3 regions of the Streptomyces sp. Je 1-4 4N24 genome follow, and region 2 is predicted to be linked to each of the others. Evidence: riboswitches for the same ligand, from Rfam matches in the RefSeq annotation. Region 2 holds a riboswitch; each other region holds the start of a gene.
What was found. Region 2 has a riboswitch for glycine ahead of cycA (D-serine/D-alanine/glycine transporter). Riboswitches for the same ligand answer to the same signal wherever they lie in the genome.
Positions count from the first base shown of each region.

Region 1 (7,749 bases), 660 kb from region 2:
GCCAGAATCTGGCGCCGTCGCTGTCGCCCGAGGCGCAGGCGGCCGTGGACGCTCTTCCGTTGGGATCGGCGCTGCTGGTCGTCCGCCGGGGACCGAACGCGGGCAGCCGCTTCCTGTTGGACAGCGAGCTGACAACGGCAGGCCGGCACCCGCAGGGCGACATCTTCCTCGACGATGTGACGGTCTCGCGCCGTCATGTGGAATTCCGTCGCGGCCCGGACGGTCTCTTCACGGTCGCCGACGTCGGCAGCCTGAACGGCACCTACGTCAACCGTGAGCGGATCGACTCCGTTGCCCTCGCCACCGGCGACGAGGTCCAGATCGGCAAGTTCCGCCTGGTCTTCTACGCGAGCCAGCGAGGCGCCGGTATCTGACCGGCCGGGGAAGGCATATGCGCGATACACCGAAAGGCGGCGCCGGTTTTGCCGGCGCCGCCTCCTCGGACGGCAAGCCGGTGAGCATCGGCACGGTGCTCACCGCGCTGCGCGAGGAGTTTCCCGAGGTCACCATCTCCAAGATTCGCTTCCTGGAGGCCGAGGGGCTGGTCGAACCGAAGCGCACGCCTTCCGGCTACCGCAAATTCACACCGGCGGACGTCGAGCGGCTGGCTGCCGTCCTGCGGATGCAGCGGGACCACTATCTGCCGCTGAAGGTCATCAGGGAGCATCTGGATGCCCTGGAGCGCGGTGAGCAGGTGCCGCTGCCGGCGCCGGCCGCACCCTCCCGCGATCTGGTCGAGGGCGTGCACGATCCCGGTGCGGAGCGTCCTACGGCTGCCCGGATCGGCCGGGCCGAGCTGCTGGCCGCCGCGGAGGTGGACGAGGCGGCGCTCGCCGACTGGGAGTCCTACGGACTCATCGTCCCTCATGCGGACGGCGGATACGACATCGAGGCCGTCACGGTGGCCAAACTTGTCGCGGACCTGGGCCGATTCGGTCTGGAGCCGCGGCATCTGCGTGCGGTGAAGGCGGCGGCCGAACGCGAGGCGGGCCTGGTCGAGCAGGTCGTTGCACCCCTTCGGCGGCACCGTAACCCGCAGACCAGGGCCCATGCCGAAGCCACCGCCAGGGAGCTGGCAACGCTGTCCGTACGGCTGCATGCGGCCTTGATGCAGAGCGCTCTGCGGGTCCGCCTGTAGCGAGCAAACGAGTGCCCGACTACCCAAACCGGCCGGGCACGTCCTAGGGTTGCTGTGTGAACGAGCTCGACGTCGTGGGTGTCCGGGTGGAAATGCCTTCCAGCCAACCGATCGTGCTCCTGCGGGAGGTGGGAGGCGACCGATACTTGCCCATTTGGATCGGGCCAGGGGAGGCCACCGCCATCGCCTTCGCCCAGCAGGGCATGGTCCCTGCCAGGCCGCTGACGCACGACCTTTTCAAGGATGTGCTCGAAGCGGTGGGCCAGGAGCTGACGCAGGTCCGCATCACGGATCTGCGCGAGGGGGTTTTCTATGCCGAACTTGTCTTCGCGAGTGGGGTCGAGGTCAGTGCGCGTCCGTCGGACGCGATAGCGCTGGCTTTGCGCACCGGCACGCCGATCTTCGGTACCGACGGTGTGCTGGACGACGCGGGGATCGCCATCCCTGACGAGCAGGAGGACGAGGTGGAGAAGTTCCGCGAGTTCCTCGACCAGATCTCGCCCGAGGACTTCGGGACCAACAGCCAGTGAATCGGCCAGGCGAACCGCCTGTTTCCGGCCAAACAATGAGCCCTTCCCCGTGCGAGGTCACGAGAAACCACTCGTAGGGTGATTATCACTCGGCGTGGCGAGCGCGGCGATCGTTGACGCACCCCGAGTGACTGCATACCGTCGATATGGCAGGTCCCGTCCGGGACGTGGAGGACGGAGGGCGGCGTGGCAATCACCGGCGACGGTATGGCGGCGGAAGGGGCGTTGCCGCTCCACTCGGGCGCAGCAGCGAACCCTGCCCCGGCACCGGCCGCGGCGGTGTCGGGGGACTGCGAGGCGCAGAACATCGGCTATCGCGGCCCGACCGCTTGTGCGGCAGCGGGCATCACTTACCGGCAGCTCGACTACTGGGCGCGTACGGGCTTGGTGGAGCCGAGCATCCGGCCGGCCTACGGCTCCGGCACCCAGCGGCTCTACAGCTTCCGGGACGTCGTGGTTCTGAAGATCGTCAAGCGGCTGCTGGACACCGGGGTGTCGCTGCAGAACATCCGCACCGCCGTGCAGCATCTGCGCTCGCGCGGGCTGGCGGATCTGACGCGGATGACGCTGATGAGCGATGGCGCGACGGTCTACGAGTGCACCTCGCCCGACCAGGTCGTGGATCTGCTCCAGGGCGGCCAGGGCGTCTTCGGGATCGCCGTGGGTGTGGTGTGGCGCGACGTGGAAGGTGCGCTGTCACAGCTCCACGGGGAGCGTGTGGACACCGGCGAGACGCTGGTGGGGAAGAACCCGCACGACGAGCTGGCGCGGCGGCGCAACCGGGCGGGCTGAGTCCCGGCGGAGTGCGCGGCCCGGCATCGGGCCGATTGTCAGTGGCATGGGGCAGCATCGGAGATGTGAGACCCGCCCCGACGATCCTGCATCTGGACATGGATGCGTTCTTCGCGGCCGCCGAGCAGGCGGCCAAGCCGAGCCTGCGCGGCAAGCCCGTGGTGGTCGGCGGGATCGGCGTGCGCGGCGTGGTCTCCACGGCCTCCTACGAGGCCCGGGTCTTCGGTGTCCGCTCCGCGATGCCGACGGCCCAGGCGCGCCGGCTGTGCCCCAATGCCGCTTATCTCAGTCCTCGCTTCACGCTGTACCGCCAGGTGAGTGATGTGGTGATGGAGCTGCTGCATGCGCTGTCGCCGCTGGTGGAGCCGCTGAGCCTGGACGAGGCGTTCGTCGACCTGGAGGCCGGCGGGGTGCCGGCCGAGACGGCGGCGGTACGTGCCGTGGGGGAGCAGCTGCGGCGCGACATCCGGTCCGCGACGGGACTGACCGGCTCGGTGGGGCTGGCCGGGGCCAAGATGCTGGCGAAGATCGCGTCCGAAGCGGCCAAGCCGAACGGGCTGGTGGTGATCGAGCCGGGTACCGAACGGGAGCTGCTGGGCCCGATGACGGTGCGGACGCTGCCCGGGGTGGGTCCCGCGACGGCCGAGACACTGCGCCGGGCCGGGATCCATACCGTCGCCGAGACAGCGGAGGCCGGTGAGGCGGAGCTGGTGCGGCTGCTGGGCAAGGCGCACGGCGCCGGGCTGTATGCGATGGCGCTGGGGCAGGACGACCGGCCGGTGGTGGCCGAGCGGGACGCGAAGTCCATCTCGGTGGAGGACACCTTCGAGGTCGATCTGACCGACCGGACGCGGGTGCGGAGCGAGGTGCTGCGGCTGGCGGACCGGTGCGTACAGCGGCTGCGGGAGGCCGGGCGCTCCGGGCGCACGGTGGTCATCAAGGTGCGCAACTACGACTTCTCGACGCTGACCCGTTCCGAGACGCTCCGTGGGCCCACCGACGACCCGGCGGTGATACGGGAGGCCGCTGTGCGCCTGCTGGAAACGGTGGACACCACGGGCGGGGTGCGGCTCCTGGGCGTGGGGGTGAGTGGCCTGGCGGACTTCACACAAGAGGATCTGTTCGCCCAGCTGGCGACGGAGCGGGAGGCGGAGGAGGCCGCGACGGCTGCGGCAGCAGCGGCGGAGGAGGCCGGGGGGACAGAGCAGCACGAGGCCGAGGAGGAGCGGCCGCGGCGCTGGCATCCGGGGCTGGACGTGGTGCACGACGAGTACGGCGCCGGCTGGGTGCAGGGGAGCGGGGTGGGGAGAGTGACCGTGCGCTTCGAAACGCCATGGTCCGCACCGGGGAGGGTGCGGACCTTTGCTGTCGAGGACCCGGCACTGCGGCCGGGGGAGCCCCTGCCGCTGGTGGGCGGGGCGCCTGCGGGCGATCAGTCGTCCGAGCCGGCGATCTTGCCGAAGTTCTTGTCGCCGGAGCCGGGGGACACCGGATCGGTCGGGGAAGAAATATCCAGACGGTAGTGGTGATAGAGCTGAAGTTCCTGCTCAGGGGAGAGATGGCGGCCCACGCCGAAGTCCGGCGCGTCCTTGATCAGCTTGCGGTCGTAGGGAATGTGCAGGCCCTCACCGACCATCTTGCTGGGCTCCAGGGGGACGAACGCATCCCGGCTGAAGAGTCCGGTGCGTACGGCCGCCCACTCCGGTTCCCCCGTCGCATCATCGAGGTAGACCTCGTCGATGGTCCCTATTTTCGCGCCGTTACGGTCGAACGCTTTGCGGCCGATCAGGCTTCGGGGATCGATATCGGTTTGCACGGCCCCTCCAATTGGTCGCAACTGCCCTGTGACAACTACCAAACGGCACATTTCATGCCCTGGCCACTCGAAGGATCCTTCGAGTGGCGCGCTGGTAGGCTGGCGATTGGCCGCAGACCCCGTGCGGGAGAGTCCTTGTCGTTCGCGACCAGGGCGCCGAAGGAGCAAATCCTCCCCGGAATCTCTCAGGCACACGTACCGCATGGACGAGGTCACTCTGGAAAGCAGGGCGGGCCACGGAAGGCACAGCGCCGGGACCCCTCCTCACCGACGGTGAAAGCCGGACCGCCACGCGCGGGCCGGTGAAGCTCTCAGGTTGAGATGACAGAGGGGGAGGCCGTCCGGGCACCCGTGCCGTGGTGCCCCTCGTAGGTCGTACTGACCAGGAGGCCCCCGCAGATGACCACCAATCGCATCTCCTTGACCGAGCTGGAACGCGGCACCCCCTTCGAGCGCCGGCACATCGGTCCCGATCACGCGGCGCAGGCCAAGATGCTTGCGCACATCGGCTTCGGGTCGCTGGACGAGCTCACCGCCGCCGCCGTACCCGATGTGATCAAGAGCGCCGAGGCGCTCGGCCTGCCGCAGGCCCGTACCGAGGCCGAGGTGCTCAAGGAGCTGCAGGGCCTGGCGGACCGCAACCAGGTCCTGTCCTCCATGATCGGTCTCGGCTACTACGGCACGTTCACCCCGCCGGTGATCCTGCGCAACGTCATGGAGAACCCCGCCTGGTACACGGCGTACACGCCCTACCAGCCGGAGATCTCGCAGGGGCGCCTGGAGGCGCTGCTGAATTTCCAGACGATGGTCGCCGACCTGACCGGACTGCCCACCTCCGGTGCTTCGCTGCTGGACGAGGGCACCGCCGCCGCCGAGGCGATGGCGCTGTCCCGCCGGGTCGGCAAGGTCAAGCAGGGCGTCTTCCTGGTCGACGCCGACTGTCTGCCGCAGACCATCGCCGTGATCGAGACCCGTGCGGAGCCCACCGGCGTCGAGGTCGTGGTCGCGGACCTGTCCGACGGCATTCCGGCCGAGATCGCCGAGCGCGGTGTCTTCGGTGTGCTGCTGCAGTACCCGGGCGCCTCGGGTGCGGTGCGGGACCCCCGCGCCGTCATCGAGCAGGCCCACGAGCTGGGCGCGATCGTCACCGTCGCCGCCGATCTGCTCGCCCTGACGCTGCTGACCCCGCCCGGTGAGCTCGGTGCGGACATCGCCGTCGGCACCACCCAGCGCTTCGGTGTCCCGATGGGCTTCGGCGGGCCGCACGCCGGCTTCATGGCCGTCCGTGACCAGTTCGCCCGCAGCCTCCCCGGCCGTCTGGTGGGCGTCTCCGTCGACGCCGACGGCAACAAGGCCTACCGCCTGGCGCTGCAGACCCGTGAGCAGCACATCCGCCGGGAGAAGGCCACCAGCAACATCTGCACCGCGCAGGTGCTGCTCGCCGTCATGGCCGGGATGTACGCGGTCTACCACGGGCCCGAGGGCCTGCGCACCATCGCCCGGCGCACCCACCGCTACGCCGCGGTCCTCGCCGAGGGCCTGCGGGCCGGCGGGGTGGAGATCGTGCACGGTGCGTACTTCGACACGCTGACCGCGCGGGTTCCCGGCCGGGCCGCCGAGGTCGTCGCCGCCGCCCGTGAGGCTGGGGTCAACCTCTGGCAGGTCGACGCGGACCTGGTCGGCATCGCCTGTGACGAGACCACCGGGCGTGCGGAGCTGGCCGGTGTCTGGGGCGCCTTCGGCGTGAACGGTGACGTCGAGCAGCTGGACGCGGCCGCCGCCGAAGCGCTGCCGCAGGCGCTGCTGCGCCACGACGACTACCTCGCCCACCCGGTCTTCCACGAGCACCGCTCCGAGACCGCGATGCTGCGCTACCTGCGCACCCTCGCCGACAAGGACTACGCGCTGGACCGCGGCATGATCCCGCTCGGCTCCTGCACGATGAAGCTGAACGCCACCACCGAGATGGAGCCGGTCACCTGGCCCGCGTTCGGCCAGCTGCACCCGTTCGCGCCGGCCGGCCAGGCCCAGGGCTACCTCACGCTGATCCAGGAGCTGGAGGAGCGGCTGGCCACGGTCACCGGCTACGACAAGGTCTCCATCCAGCCGAACGCCGGATCGCAGGGCGAGCTGGCCGGTCTGCTGGCCGTCCGTGCCTACCACCGCGCCAACGGCGACGAGCAGCGCACGGTCTGCCTGATCCCGTCCTCGGCACACGGCACCAACGCCGCCAGCGCCGTGATGGCCGGAATGAAGGTCGTCGTCGTCAAGACCGGTGAGGACGGCGAGGTCGACACCGACGATCTGCACGCCAAGATCGAGAAGCACCGTGACGAGCTCGCGGTCCTGATGGTGACCTACCCCTCCACCCACGGCGTGTTCGAGGAGCACATCACCCAGATCTGCGCGGCGGTGCACGACGCCGGCGGCCAGGTCTATGTCGACGGTGCCAACCTCAACGCGCTGGTCGGGCTCGCCGAGCCCGGCAAGTTCGGCGGCGATGTCTCGCACCTGAACCTGCACAAGACCTTCTGCATCCCGCACGGCGGCGGTGGCCCCGGCGTCGGCCCGGTCGGCGTCCGCGCCCACTTGGCGCCGTACCTGCCCAACCACCCGCTGCAGCCGGGCGCCGGCCCCGAGACGGGCGTCGGGCCGATCTCCGCGGCTCCCTGGGGCTCGGCCGGCATCCTGCCGATCTCCTGGGCGTACGTCCGTCTGATGGGCGCCGAGGGCCTCAAGCGCGCCACTCAGGTCGCGGTCCTCAGCGCCAACTACATCGCCAAGCGCCTGGAGCCGCACTACCCGGTGCTCTACACGGGCCCCGGCGGTCTGGTGGCGCACGAGTGCATCATCGACGTCCGGCCGCTGACCAAGGCGACCGGTGTGAGCATCGACGATGTGGCCAAGCGGCTGATCGACTACGGCTTCCACGCGCCGACGATGTCGTTCCCCGTGGCCGGCACGCTGATGATCGAGCCGACCGAGAGCGAGGACCTCGGTGAGCTGGACCGGTTCTGCGACGCGATGATCGCCATCCGCGCGGAGATCGAGAAGGTCGGCTCGGGGGAGTGGGCCAAGGACGACAACCCGCTGCGCAACGCCCCGCACACCGCGGGCGCGCTCGGCGGCGACTGGGCGCACCTGTACACCCGCGAGGAGGCCGTCTTCCCGGCCGGTGTCGCCGCCTCGGAGAAGTACTGGCCGCCGGTGCGCCGTATCGACGGTGCTTTCGGCGACCGTAACCTCGTCTGCTCCTGCCCGCCGCTGGACGAGTACGACAACTGAGTCACCGCAGCATCAAGGGCCCTCGGCAGATCTGCCGGGGGCCCTGTGGTACGTGGTGGGCGCGGCGGGTCAGGCAGCGGCGATGGCCCGGGCGCGGTGCGGGGCGATGACCTGCCCGTCCGGGAGCAGCTCACCGGTGTCCTCGAAGAGCAGGACGCCGTTGCAGAGCAGGCTCCAGCCTTGCTCCG
Region 1 covers NZ_CP110836.1:7,874,473-7,882,221, forward strand. The annotation lists gene SLV14N_RS34480 (FHA domain-containing protein) at 1-374, shown strand, start outside; gene SLV14N_RS34485 (MerR family transcriptional regulator) at 392-1,138, shown strand; gene SLV14N_RS34490 (bifunctional nuclease family protein) at 1,195-1,668, shown strand; gene SLV14N_RS34495 (MerR family transcriptional regulator) at 1,855-2,460, shown strand; gene SLV14N_RS34500 (DNA polymerase IV) at 2,526-3,983, shown strand; gene SLV14N_RS34505 (PRC-barrel domain-containing protein) at 3,893-4,276, opposite strand; glycine riboswitch at 4,391-4,487, shown strand; gene gcvP (aminomethyl-transferring glycine dehydrogenase) at 4,676-7,561, shown strand; gene SLV14N_RS34515 (DUF5999 family protein) at 7,631-7,749, opposite strand, start outside.
Region 1: another riboswitch for glycine. It lies ahead of gcvP (aminomethyl-transferring glycine dehydrogenase); the one in region 2 lies ahead of cycA (D-serine/D-alanine/glycine transporter).

Region 2 (7,749 bases):
GACGGCGGGCCTGCTGCACGCCCTGACGGCGGTGCACGCGCACGGGCTGGTGCACCGCGACCTCAAGCCGTCGAACATCCTGCTCACCGCGGAGGGCCCGCGTGTCATCGACTTCGGCATTGCGCACTCAGCCGCTGACACCGCCCTGACGACGACCGGCACCGCCCTCGGCACGCCGGGGTTCATGGCGCCCGAGCAACTCGTCATGACGGGCCCCAAGGTCACTGGCGCGGCGGACGTGTTCGCGCTGGGCGGGGTGATCGTCTTCGCGGCGACGGGCGCCGGCCCCTACGGGAACGCCGATCCGCAGGTCCTCATGTACCGCACCGTGCACGAGGAACCGCGGCTCGACGAACTCACGGACTTCCTCCGGGAGTTGGCGGCGGCCTGCCTGGCGAAGGAGCCGGAGGGGCGGCCCGCTCTGCCCGCCCTCATGGCTCTGGTGGGCGCACCGGGCCCGTACGGCGACTGGCTGCCGGAGCCCGTCGCCGTACAGCTGCGCCGTTTGTCCGCGCAGCTCAGCGACCCCAGGTCCCCGGACATGTTCGCGCCGCAACCCCCGGCCGAGGGGCCCGCCGACGTCCCCGACGACCGGCTGCCGACCCGTACGACGGCGGACGGTGCACCGCCCCCGCCGTCGTACGACGCGCCGCCGCAGAGGCCCGCGGGAGCCCCCGTGCCTCCCCAGCCCGCCACTCCGTCCCCGGGCCAATACGGCCCCGCCCTCGCCACCCCGCCGCAGGAGCGCCACCGGCCTGCTCCGCCACCGGGGCCGCACGTCGTCCCTCCCGGACCGGCCTCCGCACCCCCTGGGCAGCCGGCGTCCCCGGGACCGAGCCGACGCCGTGTGCTCGCCGCGCTGTCCGTCGTCGGGGTCGGAGCCGGTGGCGGGGCGCTGGCCTGGACGCTGCAGCCGGACGGCGGCAGTGACGGCGGCAGGAAGCCGTCCGGCGGCTCCAGGCCGAGCGGGAACCCTTCGGCCATCGGGACACCGTCCGGCCGGTTGCCGAAGGAGATACGCGACAAGGGCATCGTCACCATCGGCTCGGACATCAGCTACGCGCCCATGGAGTTCGTCAGGGACGGCAAGCCCGCCGGCCTCGACGTCGAACTCGCGACCGCCCTCAGCCGTGAGCTGGGCCTGCGCGTCAAGTTCGTGAACGCCACCTTCGACACCCTCCTCACCGGTCTGAACGTGAACCGCTTCGACCTGGTCATGTCGGCGATGACCGACACCAAGGACCGTCAGGAGGGGCGCACGGACGGCACGAAGACCGGCAGCGGTGTCGACCTGGTCGACTACTTCAAGGCCGGGCTGGTGCTCGTCGTCCGCAAGGGCAACCCGGAGGGCGTCAAGGCTCCCGGAGACCTGTCCGGCAGGAAGGTCGCCGTCCAGCGCGGCACGTTCGCCCGTGACTACCTGGACCAGCTGAACCCGAAGGCCCCCGCGAAGTTGAAGATCCGGGAGTTCGACTCACCGGCTGAGGTCTACGACGATGTCGCCAAGGGCCGGTCCACGGCCTGCCTCGACGATTTCCCGGTCGCGGCCCACAACGCCGCGACCCGCGCAGGCGGCACCGCCCTCGAACTCAGCGGCGCCCAGCTCGAACCCCTCCTCTACGGCATAGCGGTCGCCAAGACCAACACGGCCCTGCGCGACGCCGTAAGGGAAGCCCTCGACCGCCTCATCAGGAACGGCGAGTACGCAAGGATCCTCAAGAAGTGGCATGTCGCGGACGGCTCGGTGGGGCGGGCGGTCGTCAACGGGGGCCCGTAGGGCGGCCGGGCTCCGTTCGGGGTGAGCGTCACTGCGGTGCGGCCGTCGGGAACCGTTCAGCCGGTGATGACCTGGTTGGTCGTACCGAGCGGTGGACACCCATGGTGCGCCGCATCTTGGGGTGTGGACTCTCCCGCGCAGGATCGTCAGCGGTGTACGTGCTGCCGGATCTTTCCGGACGCAACGTACGGGCACCGGAAGACAGCCGTCAAGAGTCCGCCCGGTGTACGTGCCGGTAACGGATGGCCTCAGGATGTGCGCCTTGAGCTGCACAAATGCCGTGCCCCACGGGTGAGTGCCGTGCTACTTGGAGGTAATGTCCAGCGTTCGGCCGGTCCCTTGACCGGTCGCTGATGTGGGCCCTAGCCTCACCGCACATTGCCGTTCACCCCGGAGCGGGAGAGCACTGGATCAGCCAGACCCAGGCGCCGAAGGAGCAACACCTCCCCGGAATCTCTCAGGCACCCCTACCGCTCGGGCAGGCAACTCTGGAAAGCAGGCGCTGAGGCGCCTCGCCGACGGTGCAAGCCGCGCGCTGAGCGCGGCGAAGCTCTCAGGCTCATGACAGAGGGGGAGGCTCACTCGGCCGCACGGGCCCCTGCCCGTGCTCGACATTCGAGGAGCCCCTGATGGCTGTCCCGCCGCCTCTTCCCTGACCGCCACTGCCTGCCGGCTCCCGGGCTGATCTTCGATCTACTATGTGGGACCGTTCTGACGCCGTTCCGGCCGACTGCCGCATGTCCGCGCCCGGCCGACCCTGCCGCTCGCCCCCTGTGGGCGCGTGGTCATTCTCCGAGATGCCCCCTTCCCGTGCCCGCACGGGTCTTGAGATCTGCGAGGTTTGCCCATGCCTGAACGCAGTGACACCGGCTCGACGGCCGCGCCGGACCAACCGGCGGCCGGATCCACGGCCCCGCCCGAGGGCGAGCAACACCTCTCCCGTCAACTGTCCAACCGGCACATCCAGCTCATCGCGATCGGCGGTGCGATCGGAACCGGCCTGTTCATGGGCTCGGGCAAGACGATCTCGCTGGCCGGGCCCTCGGTGATCTTCGTCTACATGATCATCGGCGTGATGCTCTTCTTCGTGATGCGGGCGATGGGGGAGCTGCTGCTCTCCAACCTGCGCTACAAGTCGTTCGCCGACTTCGCGGCCGATCTGCTGGGGCCGTGGGCCGGCTTCTTCACCGGCTGGACCTACTGGTTCTGCTGGATCGTGACCGGCATCGCCGACGTCATCGCGATCTCCGGGTATGTGTCCTACTGGTGGCGCGATCTACCGTTGTGGATACCGGCGTTGGCCGCCGTCATCCTCTTGATCGCCTTGAACCTGCCCACCGTGAAGGCGTTCGGCGAGACCGAGTTCTGGTTCGCACTGATCAAGATCGTCGCGATCGTGGCGCTGATCGTCGTCGGGCTGGTCATGGTGTTCAGTCACTTCCAGGCGCCCGGGGGTGCGGCGGCAAGCTTCTCCAACCTCTGGAACGACGGAGGCTTCTTCCCCACCGGTCCCATGGGGTTCGTCGCGGGATTCCAGATCGCGACCTTCGCCTTCGTCGGCATCGAACTGGTCGGCACCACCGCGGCCGAGGCGGAGAACCCGGAACGGAACCTGCCCAAGGCGATCAACTCGATCCCGGTGCGCGTGATGCTGTTCTACGTCGTCGCGCTGATCGTGATCATTTCGGTCACGCCCTGGCGCGAGATCAGTGCGGACCGCAGTCCGTTCGTCGTGATGTTCACTCTCGCCGGTCTGGGGATCGCCGCCTCGCTGATCAACTTCGTGGTGCTGACCTCGGCCGCCTCGTCTGCGAACTCGGGCATCTACTCCACCTCACGGATGGTGTACGGGTTGGCCCGGGAGGGCGACGCCCCGGCGCGCTTCGGCAGACTCACCTCCAGGAAGGTACCGGCCAACGCCCTGCTCCTCTCCGGGGTGTTCCTGCTCGCCGGTGTGGTCATGGTCGCCATGGACAACTCGATCATCGAGGCGTTCACCTTGGTGACCACCGTGTCCGCCGTGCTGTTCATCTTCGTCTGGTCGATCATCCTGATCAGCTACCTCGTCTATCGCAAGCGCCGTCCGCACCTGCACGAGGCATCGAAGTTCAAGATGCCCGGCGGCATCGCCATGTGCTACGTCGTGCTGGTCTTCTTCGCGTTCCTCATCTGGGCACTGACCCAGGAGCCCGACACGCTGCGGGCCTTGCTGGTGACCCCGGTCTGGTTCGTCATCCTCGGCATCGCGTGGGCGGGGCTCCGCCGTCGCCCGGGTCATACCGCCCGTGAGGCGGCCTTCCGTTCCGAACTCCACCACGCACAGCGGGACTGATACGGCCACCGGATCCACAAACCGGCACCGATCGCGAGCGCCGTTCCCGGCGGACGGGAACGGCGCTCGCTTTCGGTGTGCTTGCCACTCCCACCACAGCCCACATCTGACAGCCACTCAGGACTCCACATTCCGCCGCCGGGTTGCGCTTGGAGCCCCTGTGTAGCCGTGCCGAGTTGGTCTTCCAGCTGTGTGGTGAGTTCCGATGGGGGCTCCGTACGGTGACGGCATGACCCGCGGCCCCGGGAAGCGGAAAGGGCCGGCTCGATGCTGTGGGCGTCGAGCCGGCCCTTCCCGGTCGTGCATCGCCCGGGGGTGCCGAGCGTTCCGATCGAGGGACCCCGTCAGTCCGTGCCGGACTCCATCGCGGCGCGGTCCAGCATCTCGTCGTCACCGGAGACCTCGCCGCGGGAGGCGATGGCCTGGGCGCCGCCCTCCGGCATCGTGCCGATCAGCCCGGTCGCGGCCGCTTGGGCGGCACCGATGGCGGGAGTACCGGTGCCGATCAGGCCGAGCCCGGCGTACTGCTCCAACTTCGCGCGCGAGTCGGCGATGTCGAGGTTGCGCATGGTGAGCTGGCCGATCCGGTCCACGGGGCCGAACGCCGAGTCCTCGGTACGCTCCATGGACAGCTTGTCCGGGTGGTAGCTGAACGACGGGCCCGTGGTGTCGAGGATCGAGTAGTCCTCACCGCGCCGCAGCCGCAGCGTCACCTCGCCGGTGACGGCCGCGCCGACCCAGCGCTGCAGCGACTCGCGCACCATCAGCGCCTGCGGGTCCAGCCAGCGGCCCTCGTACATCAGCCGGCCGAGGCGCCGTCCTTCGTTGTGGTACTGGGCGAGGGTGTCCTCGTTGTGGATCGCGTTGACCAGGCGCTCATACGCCGCGTGGAGCACGGCCATACCGGGCGCCTCGTAGATGCCGCGGCTCTTCGCCTCGATGATCCGGTTCTCGATCTGGTCCGACATGCCCATGCCGTGCCGGCCGCCGATGGCGTTCGCCTCCATGACCAGGTCGACGGGGGAGGCGAACTCCTTGCCGTTGATCGTCACCGGGCGGCCCTGGTCGAAGCCGATCGTCACGTCCTCGGGGGCGATCTCGACCGAGGGGTCCCAGAACCGCACGCCCATGATCGGCTCCACGGTCTCCACGCCGGTGTCCAGGTGCTCCAGAGTCTTGGCCTCGTGGGTGGCGCCCCAGATGTTGGCGTCGGTGGAGTACGCCTTCTCCGTGCTGTCGCGGTAGGGCAGGTCGTGGGCGAGAAGCCACTCCGACATCTCCTTGCGGCCGCCGAGCTCGGTCACGAACTCCGCGTCCAGCCAAGGCTTGTAGATCCGCAGGTGCGGGTTGGCGAGCAGGCCGTACCGGTAGAACCGCTCGATGTCGTTGCCCTTGAAGGTCGAACCATCGCCCCAGATCTGTACGTCGTCCTCGAGCATGGCCCGGACCAGGAGGGTGCCCGTGACGGCACGGCCGAGCGGCGTGGTGTTGAAGTAGGCCCGCCCGCCCGAGCGGATGTGGAACGCCCCGCAGGTGAGCGCGGCCAGGCCCTCCTCGACCAGTGCCGCGCGGCAGTCGACCAGGCGCGCGATCTCGGCCCCGTAGGTCTTCGCACGGCCGGGCACCGAGGCGATGTCGGGCTCGTCGTACTGGCCGATGTCGGCGGTGTAGGTGCACGGGATGGCGCCCTTGTCGCGCATCCATGCGACCGCGACCGAGGTGTCGAGGCCGCCCGAGAAGGCGATGCCGACGCGCTCGCCGGCGGGAAGGGAGGTGAGGACCTTAGACATGGATGAAGTATGCATGGCGGCGCATGATCATGCAAAGGGGTCACCCCCTTTGGGGCCCATTGGAGGGCAGGTCGCGTCTGGCGCCCCTATCTGCTCGAACCGCCACCCCCTCTCGGTGTGGACCAGCGAGCCACGTCGAACGCTTCGGCACCCTTGGGCGCAGCGCTCAGGGCAGAAATTGTTCCGAAGGATCGCCACATGCCCATTGACGAACGCGCACCCGGTCTGCGTTTTCCGGCCGCATCCACCCGATATCTGCTCCGTAGCTGATGCCACAGCGTGCTCTCCTCCCTCTCGCGAAGGACGCGCTCCTTCGCCCAAAGGCAGAGCCGCAACCCGAGACGGTCTTGTGTCGCCGGGGGCGGCTTTCTGCTGGGTCATGTGCCCGTCCGTCGGAATTCCGCCGTCTGCACTGCCACCTGCGCCCGGCCTATCGCCGGGAAAGGTGATACCTGAGGTGTAGGCCATCCGATAGATACGGCATTCGCTCCCCCTCGCGCTCGCCTCACTCTGAGTTGACCGGGAGATGCGCGGAGGATTCGCCCAATGGGGCCCGTGCGTCAACTCGCGGACACTTGCGGAAGTTACCGGGGAGTCCGGGGAACCCATAGTGTGCAGCGGCGCTCTCCTTAAACACCGAAGGGCGGGGCGGAAATCTCCGTACCGCAATCTTCAGGCGAGTTCGGGAACAGGCTGACGCATCGGCCACCCGGCGCAAGGAAGGAAGAAGAGATGTCACTCGACAGAACAGACTCGGCCCGTACCTCCCGCCGCACGCCACCGACGGGGAGAGCCCGGCGTGCCGCCCTCATCACCGCGACCGCGCTCCTCGCGGCCCCGCTCGCCGGCGCTCCCGCTACGGCCTGGGCCGCCGACGCCGAGACCCCCAAGACCCCCTTCTACAAGAGCGACCAGGAGGTCATCGACTACCTCGACAAGGCCGCGCACCTCAAGGACACGGCAGCCATCCAGGGCTACCCGGTCACCGGTCAGGACACCAAGGAGATCACGCTCGAACAGGTGAAGAAGACGGGCTATTCACCCGAGCAGGCGGTCCAGGATGCCCAGAAGATGCTGGAGGGCTTCGGCTCCACCCCTGGTTTCGAGAATTACGGCACGGAGGAACGCGCGAACAGCAAGGAGGACAAGGACCCTGGCTGGCTGGGCAACTGGGATGCGAAGTCCATATGCGGTCAGCCCAGCGACGTACTCGAGAAGCAAACCCGCAAGCTGACGTGTGGCTTTGTGGGAAAGGTCGACCAGAGATACCCGGTGATGGTGACCACGGACAGGGTCCCCGGCGGAACGAAGCTCACCTACGTGACCGAGGCCAGCATCGGCACGGAAGACAAAGAGGTCAAGGGCTGGAAGGCGGGCGGCAAGCTCATCATCAACGCCTCGCCGGACAACAAAGGGGCCGCCCTCGAGGGCGGCGGCGAGTACAACCAGTCGACCGAAACCACGAAGAAGTGGGCGAGCATGGCCCAGCAGCGCAGGGAATTCACCGTCCCGGAGGGAATGGCCGGTGGAACATTCCAAGCGCACGCGAACGCCGGGTGGTACACCGGTTACATCGTCCAAAAGATCGACAACACCGATGGAAAGGCGGAAAAGATCGTCGCGATTCCCGCCCGGGTACTCATCCAGGCGCCGGACGACGACGTTCCCCTTACGTGGGTCGGGCGCGGAGCCTAAGGGCTGTCCGTAACTGTTGGTCACGGGTGGGATGGTCTTGCTGTGGCTGATGTGATCACGGCGCCGGAGCCGTCCTGGGCAGCCCGTTCACCGGGCTGAGCCCGCGGTAGTTCGGCAGGCTGATCGTCGCCTTGCGCCGCGAGGGCGCGGACCCG
Region 2 covers NZ_CP110836.1:8,536,670-8,544,418, forward strand. The annotation lists gene SLV14N_RS37020 (transporter substrate-binding domain-containing protein) at 1-1,777, shown strand, start outside; glycine riboswitch at 2,164-2,260, shown strand; glycine riboswitch at 2,261-2,352, shown strand; gene cycA (D-serine/D-alanine/glycine transporter) at 2,625-4,109, shown strand; gene argG (argininosuccinate synthase) at 4,454-5,899, opposite strand; gene SLV14N_RS37035 (hypothetical protein) at 6,632-7,594, shown strand; partial or broken gene SLV14N_RS37040 (transposase family protein) at 7,637-7,749, shown strand, end outside.

Region 3 (7,749 bases), 5.7 Mb from region 2:
CCTCGTAGTACTTGACCGCCTGGTTGAGCATGCCGCCCCAGGACGCCTGGGGCGGTTGGATACCGACGCCCAGGAAGCTCAGCGCCGCCTCGAAGAGGATGTTGGAGGGGATCAGCAGCGTCGAGTAGACGATGATCGGACCCACCAGGTTGGGCAGCAGCTCCCGGAAGAGGATGAACGGCCCGCGCGCTCCCATGCCGCGGGCGGCGTCCACGAATTCCCGCTCGCGCAGCGACAGCGTCTGCGCGCGCACGATCCGCCCCATGTACGGCCAGTTGAAGAAGCCGATCACGAAGATCAGCACCGAGATGTGCAGCGGCAGACCCTCCAGACCAAAGGCGCCGCCCTGCAGCGAGGCGGAGATCGCGATGGCGAACAGCAGCAGCGGGAAGGCCAGGAAGACATCCATCATCCGGCTGATGAAGGCGTCCACCCGCCCGCGGTAGAAACCGGCGACCACACCGAGGACGGTGCCGATGGCGACCGACAGCAGGGTCGCGCCGAACGCCACGATCAGCGACACCCAGGAGCCCTCCAGGATCCGGGCGAGCAGATCGCGGCCGAACTTCGGGTCCACACCCAGGGGGTGGTCCCCGCTCATGCCGCCGAAGTCTCCCTTGGGGAGCGTGGTGTTGGGGTCGATCAGCGACTGGTTGGGGCTGTTGGGGTCCAGCCCCAGCAGCGACTGGAGGGGGCGGGAGAGCGCGGCGATGGCGATGAGCAGGATGACAACGATGGCACCGGCCACCGCAACCTTGTCCCGCCGGAAGCGCAGCCAGGCGATCTGACCGAGCGAGCGCCCCTCGATCCGCTTTCCTTCCACGCCTTTCAGCACCGCTTCCGGCTGCGCCTCAGCAGCTGCTCCGGTGGTCTCGATCGGTGCGGTCACGGTGCCTTTGACCCCTCTCGGCCGACGGTGGCCGGCCCATGCCCGCCGCGGTAGCGGCCTGATTCACATCACTGGTGCAAGTCCTGCAGGCATCGCGGAAGTTCGCGTATATGGAATTTCGAAAGGTGCGCGCGACGCCGTTCCGGGATGACGCTCGTACAAAGGGCCGAGGCCCTCTGCTGCCGGAGTTTCCATCCGATTCGCGATCAGTCACCAGCCCTGAAGGGGAAAGGATGCGTAACTGTGATGTGATCCGCGGCATTCCGTTATACGGACAAGAGTTCGGGCTGAGCGGAGTGCATACCCGTGGGAAAGGGGCTCAACTGCGGTGCGCTCGGGGTGAATGCACCCCGAGCGCGGCGGCGGAGCGGCGCCGTCCGGCGTCAGTAGGGACGCGGGTAGCCGTAGCCGTAGGAGGGCGCGGGGGCCGGCGGCTGGACATAGCCGTCACGGTCGAAGAAGGGGCGCGTGGAGGCCCGCATCCACATGCCGACCGGGTCGTACTCGTCGTTCATCGCGACCGTGGAGACGGGCAGACCGTCCGGGACCGCGCCGATCGACTGCTGGATCATCAACCGCACCGAATCCACCGCTTGTTGGCCGGTGTCGTACAGATCCAGACCGATCGCCAGATACGGGGCACCGAGCGCGGGCTGGACCCAGGCCCGGCGCAGCGACCGTACGGCGGGCGTCCGATGGGCGTTCTGGGCGAGGAGCGCGTAGAACTGCGGGATGTCGATGACCGGTTCCGAGATCCGCAGCGGCCCGGCGGGCAGCCGGTCGAGGCCGCCGGCGATACGGCGCAGGTCCAGCCAGGGGATGCCGACACCGCCACCGGGAGCATGCGGATTCAGCCACAGGCCCCAGCGGTCGGGGAAGAGCGCGGCGGCGATCTCGGTGCCGGTGACGACCTCGTGGTCGCGGTTCCAGCCGGAGGCGGCGAGCTCGGGCGCCGAGGTCACACACGGCGCATAGCCGAGGCCCTCGACCTCCATGTTTCCGTACTGCGCATCGGGCATACCGGCCCGGCCGTGCCAGAGCAACATCCAGACCTGGCCCGCGGCGAGCGCGTGCAGCAGTGCCTCATAGGCGTCGTAACGGCCTGGCGAGACCTGCTGCAGCAGCTGCTCCAGCTGTCCGGCCGCCGCCGGCCCCTGATGCGCACCCGCGCTCACGTGGTCCGTCCCTTCTCTCAGCAGGGCACGTGTGGGTGCGCCCGCCTGTCATCCAACCAGCTTAGGGCTTGCCCTACGAGTGGTCCCGAGAGTAGAAGGGGCGCACACGCTCCAGCATCCAGTCGGCGACCGGGTCACCCTGGGCGAGGTCGAGCATGACGAGCTGTACGGGCCAGGGCAGCGGTACTGCGCCGAGCGCACGTCCGAGGGCTGACAGTACCCTCTCGCGCGCGGTGCCGTCCCGCAGCGCCGTGGCGTCCGCCGCGACCTGAACACCGACGAACAGTGCGGGCGTGTCGCCCTCGACGCTGGCCAGGGCACGCCGGGCAGTCAGGACAATTCCGGCGCCGGAGAACTCCAGCCCGGCGGAGGCCAGGAAGTCCACCGGCTCGTCCTGCCAGTCCGGCTCGAAGAGCCGCACCCGGCCGCCGCTCGGCAGCCCGTCGAACTCCTGATGTCCGTGATGCCGCTCCCGGCACAGTTCGGCCACCGCGGGCGGCGGCAGCGGGACGCCGACCGTTCCGTCGGGGTTGACCGCGATACCGATCTGCGGCGGCAGCCCGCGGGCGAACTCCCGGGCAGGGGCGACGGTGAAGGACATGTGCGAGCCGATCACCCGCAGGAACTCCTGCTCGGAGCTGTAGACCGGGACATAGGGCGCGCCGTCGAGCTCGACGGTGGGCAGGTCGAGGCCGCGGGCGCCGAAGCCCGCGCTCTCCGGGCCGCCGCCGCTGGGCAGCGGCACCCACAGCCGGCTGCGGCCGAGGACCTCGACGATCCGGCCGCCGGCACCCGGGTGCCCGACCGACGCGGACAGCACCTCTTCGAGCTCGTTCGCCGGCCACGCCAGCTGCGGTATCCCCTGCTCCGGAAATGTCATGTGCACCCACCCGTTCCAAACCGCGCCATCTGGCCAAAGACCCTAAACGAGAAGGCGCTCGGCGCGGCGTGCGGGGGCGTGCCCGGCGACGCACGGGGCGGTGTCCTAGTGAAAGCTGACCGTCTCCAGGGCGCTCGCCGCACGCCGGTCGAGGAGGACGGCCGAGCAGAAGCCCTTCGGCAGCCGGGCCGACTCCGCGGCGCCGACCAGCCGGCCCACCGCCCTGCGGTGCCGTGCGAAGGCGTACCCCGACACCCCGCGGCCCCGTGACTCCTGGCCGGAAAGCGCCACCTCGGGTGCCACATCGAGCAGCACCAGATGCGCCCCGCGGCCGCCGCGCAGCGCCGAGCGCGCGATCCAGCGGCGCACCCACGCCAGCGTCCCGCAGTCGTGCACCACCACACTGTCGCCGGAGCGCAGCGCACGGCCCAGGGTCAGATAGTGGGCGGCCCGGACCAGCGGGCGGTAGAGGCCGTACGGCAGCCGGTGCAGTCTGCCGCGCTCCCAGCGCGCGCGGACGTCCTGGGAGTCGATGCGGTGCACCACGGCGCCGTGCCCGTCCAGCGGCGGTACGACGCGGTGCATGAGGGTGCTCTTGCCGCTGCCCGGCAGCCCGGAGACCACGACCAGGTCACCGGCCGGAAACCGCAGCTCGGCGGCGTCCGGCGGCCGTCCGTCGCTCCGCAGGTCCACGACCTCGGTGCGGCGCCCCGGCCGGATGACGGGCCGCGGCGCACGGCCGGCCCGGGACATGGCGGCGGACGGCGCCGTCCGCACGGCGTCCGGGGGCACGACCCCTGAAGTCGCCCCGAATGCCGCTTCGCTGTGCACCGTGATCGCCCTCCCCGTCCGTTCTGGTCCGGTTCGAGTCCGTCCCCTACCCGCAGAGTGTCAAGAAAAGGTAATGCCCATCAAGGCGATTGTCCGATCTGCCCACGTCGTGGGCGGGGCGACGACGGGGGCTCCTTTTCTGGCGATCCCGTGCAATGATGTGGCCGCCACGTGCACACCAGAGCTCATCCGTGCACCGCCAACTGCATACCGGCCGCTTGAACCCGTGCGGGAGAGTCCCCGGCCGCCATGGCGGGGCGCCGAAGGAGCAAGTCCTCCCTTGAATCTCTCAGGCCCCTATACCGCGCGGGCGAGGCAGATCTGAAAAGCGAGCCACTGCCCGGCCTACGGGGCGGCTCCACCCAAGGTGCAAACCGGGTCCGTTCGCGGGATCCCGGTGAACCTCTCAGGTTCCGATGACAGATGGGGAGAACGTCTTGTCACCCCTGCCTGGGAGCCCAGAACCATGACTGATGCCCCCCGTCGCACCGCGCTGGATGCCACCCATCGCGCGCTCGGCGCGACCATGACCGACTTCGCCGGCTGGGACATGCCGCTGCGCTACAGCAGCGAGCGCGACGAGCATGTCGCCGTCCGTACCCGCGCCGGCCTCTTCGACCTCTCCCACATGGGCGAGATCACCGTCACCGGCCCGCAGGCCGCCGACCTCCTCGACTACGCGCTGGTCGGCAACATCGGCGGCGTCAAGACGGGCCGCGCCCGCTACACCATGATCTGCGAGGCCGAGGGCGGCATCCTCGACGACCTGATCGTCTACCGTCTCGCCGACCAGGAGTACATGGTCGTCGCCAACGCCTCCAACGCCCAGGTGGTGCTGGACGCGCTCACCGCGCGGGCGGGCGGCTTCGACGCCGCGATCCGCGACGACCGGGACGCCTACGCGCTGCTCGCGGTGCAGGGCCCGGAGTCCCCCGGCATCCTCAAGGCGCTGACGGACGCCGATCTGGACGGTCTCAAGTACTACGCCGGGCTGCCCGGCACGGTCGCCGGTGTGCAGGCGCTGATCGCCCGTACCGGCTACACCGGCGAGGACGGCTTCGAGCTGTTCGTCCGGCCGGCGGACGCGGTCGCCCTCTGGGAGGCCCTGAACGAGGCGGGCAAGGACGCCGGTCTGGTGCCCTGCGGGCTCTCCTGCCGGGACACCCTGCGCCTGGAGGCGGGCATGCCGCTCTACGGGCACGAGCTCACCACCGCGACGACGCCGTTCGACGCGGGCCTGGGCCGGGTCGTGAAGTTCGAGAAGACCTCCAACAACGGGGACTTCGTGGGCCGTGAGGCCCTGACCGCGGCCGCCGAGCGGGCCGAGACCCGGCCGCCGCGCAAGCTGGTCGGTCTGGTCGCCCAGGGCCGCCGGGTGCCGCGTGCCGGATACCCGGTGGTCACGGCCGACGGCACGGTCATCGGCGAGGTCACCTCCGGGGCTCCGTCCCCCACGCTCGGCAAGCCGATCGCCATCGCCTATGTCGACGCGGCCTACGCCACACCGGGCACCGAGGGTGTCTGCGTGGACATCCGTGGAAGCCATGAGCCGTACGAGGTCACCGCTCTGCCGTTCTACAAGCGGCAGAAGTAGCGGTTCCCCCGCGGCAGTCACGGCGGCGCGCGCCCGCGCGTCTCACTGCGCAAGACCCCATTCACGATCACACCCTCGCGTACAGGAGAATCGAGCCATGAGCAACCCCCAGCAGCTGCGCTACAGCAAGGAGCACGAGTGGCTGTCGGGCGCCGAGGACGGCGCCTCGACGGTCGGCATCACCGAGCACGCGGCCAACGCGCTCGGCGACGTCGTCTTCGTGCAGCTCCCTGAGGTCGGCTCCACGGTCGCGGCGGGCGAGACCTGCGGCGAGCTGGAGTCGACGAAGTCGGTCAGCGATCTCTACTCGCCCGTCGACGGTGAGATCACCGAGATCAACGAGGATGTCGTCAATGACCCCTCGCTGGTGAACTCCGCCCCGTTCGAGGGTGGTTGGCTGTTCAAGGTGAAGATCAGCGGCGAGCCGGGCGAACTGCTCTCGGCCGACGAGTACGCCGCCTTCATCCAGAGCTGAGCCCCGGCTCTCCCCGTTTCCGGCCTCGCCCGGACGGGGGACCTCCGACCCGCCACCGCCCGAGGGGAAGCTCCCCCGGATTCCGTCCCGGGGGACCCTCGCGCCCCTGACTCCCCAGGAAGACTCATGTCGATTCTCAACAGCTCCCTCCATGAGCTCGACCCCGACGTCGCCGCCGCCGTCGACGCCGAGCTCCACCGCCAGCAGTCCACCCTCGAAATGATCGCGTCGGAGAACTTCGCCCCGCTCGCCGTCATGGAGGCCCAGGGCTCCGTCCTCACCAACAAGTACGCCGAGGGCTACCCCGGCCGCCGCTACTACGGCGGCTGCGAGCACGTCGACGTCGTCGAGCAGATCGCCATCGACCGCATCAAGGCCCTCTTCGGCGCCGAGGCCGCCAACGTCCAGCCGCACTCCGGCGCGCAGGCCAACGCCGCGGCCATGTTCGCGCTGATCAAGCCGGGCGACACCATCCTGGGTCTCAACCTCGCCCACGGCGGGCACCTGACCCACGGCATGAAGATCAACTTCTCCGGCAAGCTCTACAACGTGGTGCCCTACCACGTCGACGAGAAGACCAACCTCGTCGACATGGAGGAGGTCGAGCGCCTCGCCAAGGAGCACCGCCCCAAGCTGATCGTGGCCGGCTGGTCCGCCTACCCGCGCCAGCTCGACTTCGCCGCCTTCCGCCGCATCGCGGACGAGGTCGGCGCCTACCTCATGGTCGACATGGCGCACTTCGCCGGCCTGGTGGCGGCGGGTCTGCACCCCTCCCCCGTGCCGCACGCCCACGTGGTCACCACCACGACGCACAAGACCCTCGGCGGCCCCCGCGGCGGTGTGATCCTCTCCACCCAGGAGCTCGCCAAGAAGATCAACTCGGCGGTCTTCCCGGGTCAGCAGGGCGGCCCGCTGGAGCACGTCATCGCGGCCAAGGCGGTCTCCTTCAAGGTCGCCGCCTCCGAGGACTTCAAGGAGCGCCAGCAGCGCACCCTGGACGGCGCCCGCATCCTGGCCGAGCGCCTCGTGCGGGACGACGTCAGGCAGCACGGCGTCTCGGTCCTGTCCGGCGGCACCGACGTCCACCTCGTCCTGGTCGACCTGCGCGACTCCGAGCTGGACGGCCAGCAGGCCGAGGACCGCCTCCACGAGGTCGGCATCACCGTCAACCGCAACGCCATCCCGAACGACCCGCGCCCGCCGATGGTCACCTCCGGCCTGCGCATCGGCACCCCGGCCCTGGCCACCCGCGGCTTCCAGGCCGAGGACTTCCGCGAGGTCGCCGACATCATCGCCGAGGCCCTCAAGCCCAGCTACGACACCGACGCCCTCAAGGCCCGGGTCACCGCGCTCGCGGACAAGTTCCCGCTCTACTCGTCGCTGTGACGCGTCTCATGCAGTGAGATCCCGGACCGTCCGCGGAGGGCGGTCCGGGAGTGAACGGGCCGTGAGCCCGGGGCCGTTGGCCCCGGGCTCGTGGTCTGCGGGGGCCGGTGCGCGCCGGTGCTCCGGCAGCGCAGTGACATTCCCGTCAATGAGCCGAAATAAGGTGTCGGCGGCACACGTCAACGGCCCTTCGGCAGCGAGGGGGCATGCGGCACCAGCAGGACGGACGACACTTTCCATGGACATGAGCGCCGGCGAGCGCAAGGGGCTCAGCCTCTTCGCCCTCATCATGATCGGCATAGGCTCGATCTTCGGCTCCGGATGGCTCTTCGGAGCCGGCTCCGCCGCCCAGGTGGCAGGCCCCGCGGCGCTGGTCGCCTGGGTGATCGGTGTCGTCTTCATCGGCATGATCGCGATGTCGTACGCGGAGGTCGGCTCGGCCTATCCGATCCCCGGCGGGATGGCCCGCTACGGGCATCTCTCGCACGGCCCGGTCCTCGGCTTCCTCACCGGCTGGGC
Region 3 covers NZ_CP110836.1:2,806,011-2,813,759, forward strand. The annotation lists gene SLV14N_RS11820 (ABC transporter permease) at 1-889, opposite strand, end outside; gene SLV14N_RS11825 (enhanced serine sensitivity protein SseB C-terminal domain-containing protein) at 1,273-2,064, opposite strand; gene SLV14N_RS11830 (enhanced serine sensitivity protein SseB) at 2,138-2,944, opposite strand; gene SLV14N_RS11835 (AAA family ATPase) at 3,050-3,697, opposite strand; glycine riboswitch at 3,995-4,090, shown strand; gene gcvT (glycine cleavage system aminomethyltransferase GcvT) at 4,242-5,369, shown strand; gene gcvH (glycine cleavage system protein GcvH) at 5,467-5,844, shown strand; gene glyA (serine hydroxymethyltransferase) at 5,971-7,230, shown strand; gene SLV14N_RS11855 (APC family permease) at 7,469-7,749, shown strand, end outside.
Region 3: another riboswitch for glycine. It lies ahead of gcvT (glycine cleavage system aminomethyltransferase GcvT); the one in region 2 lies ahead of cycA (D-serine/D-alanine/glycine transporter).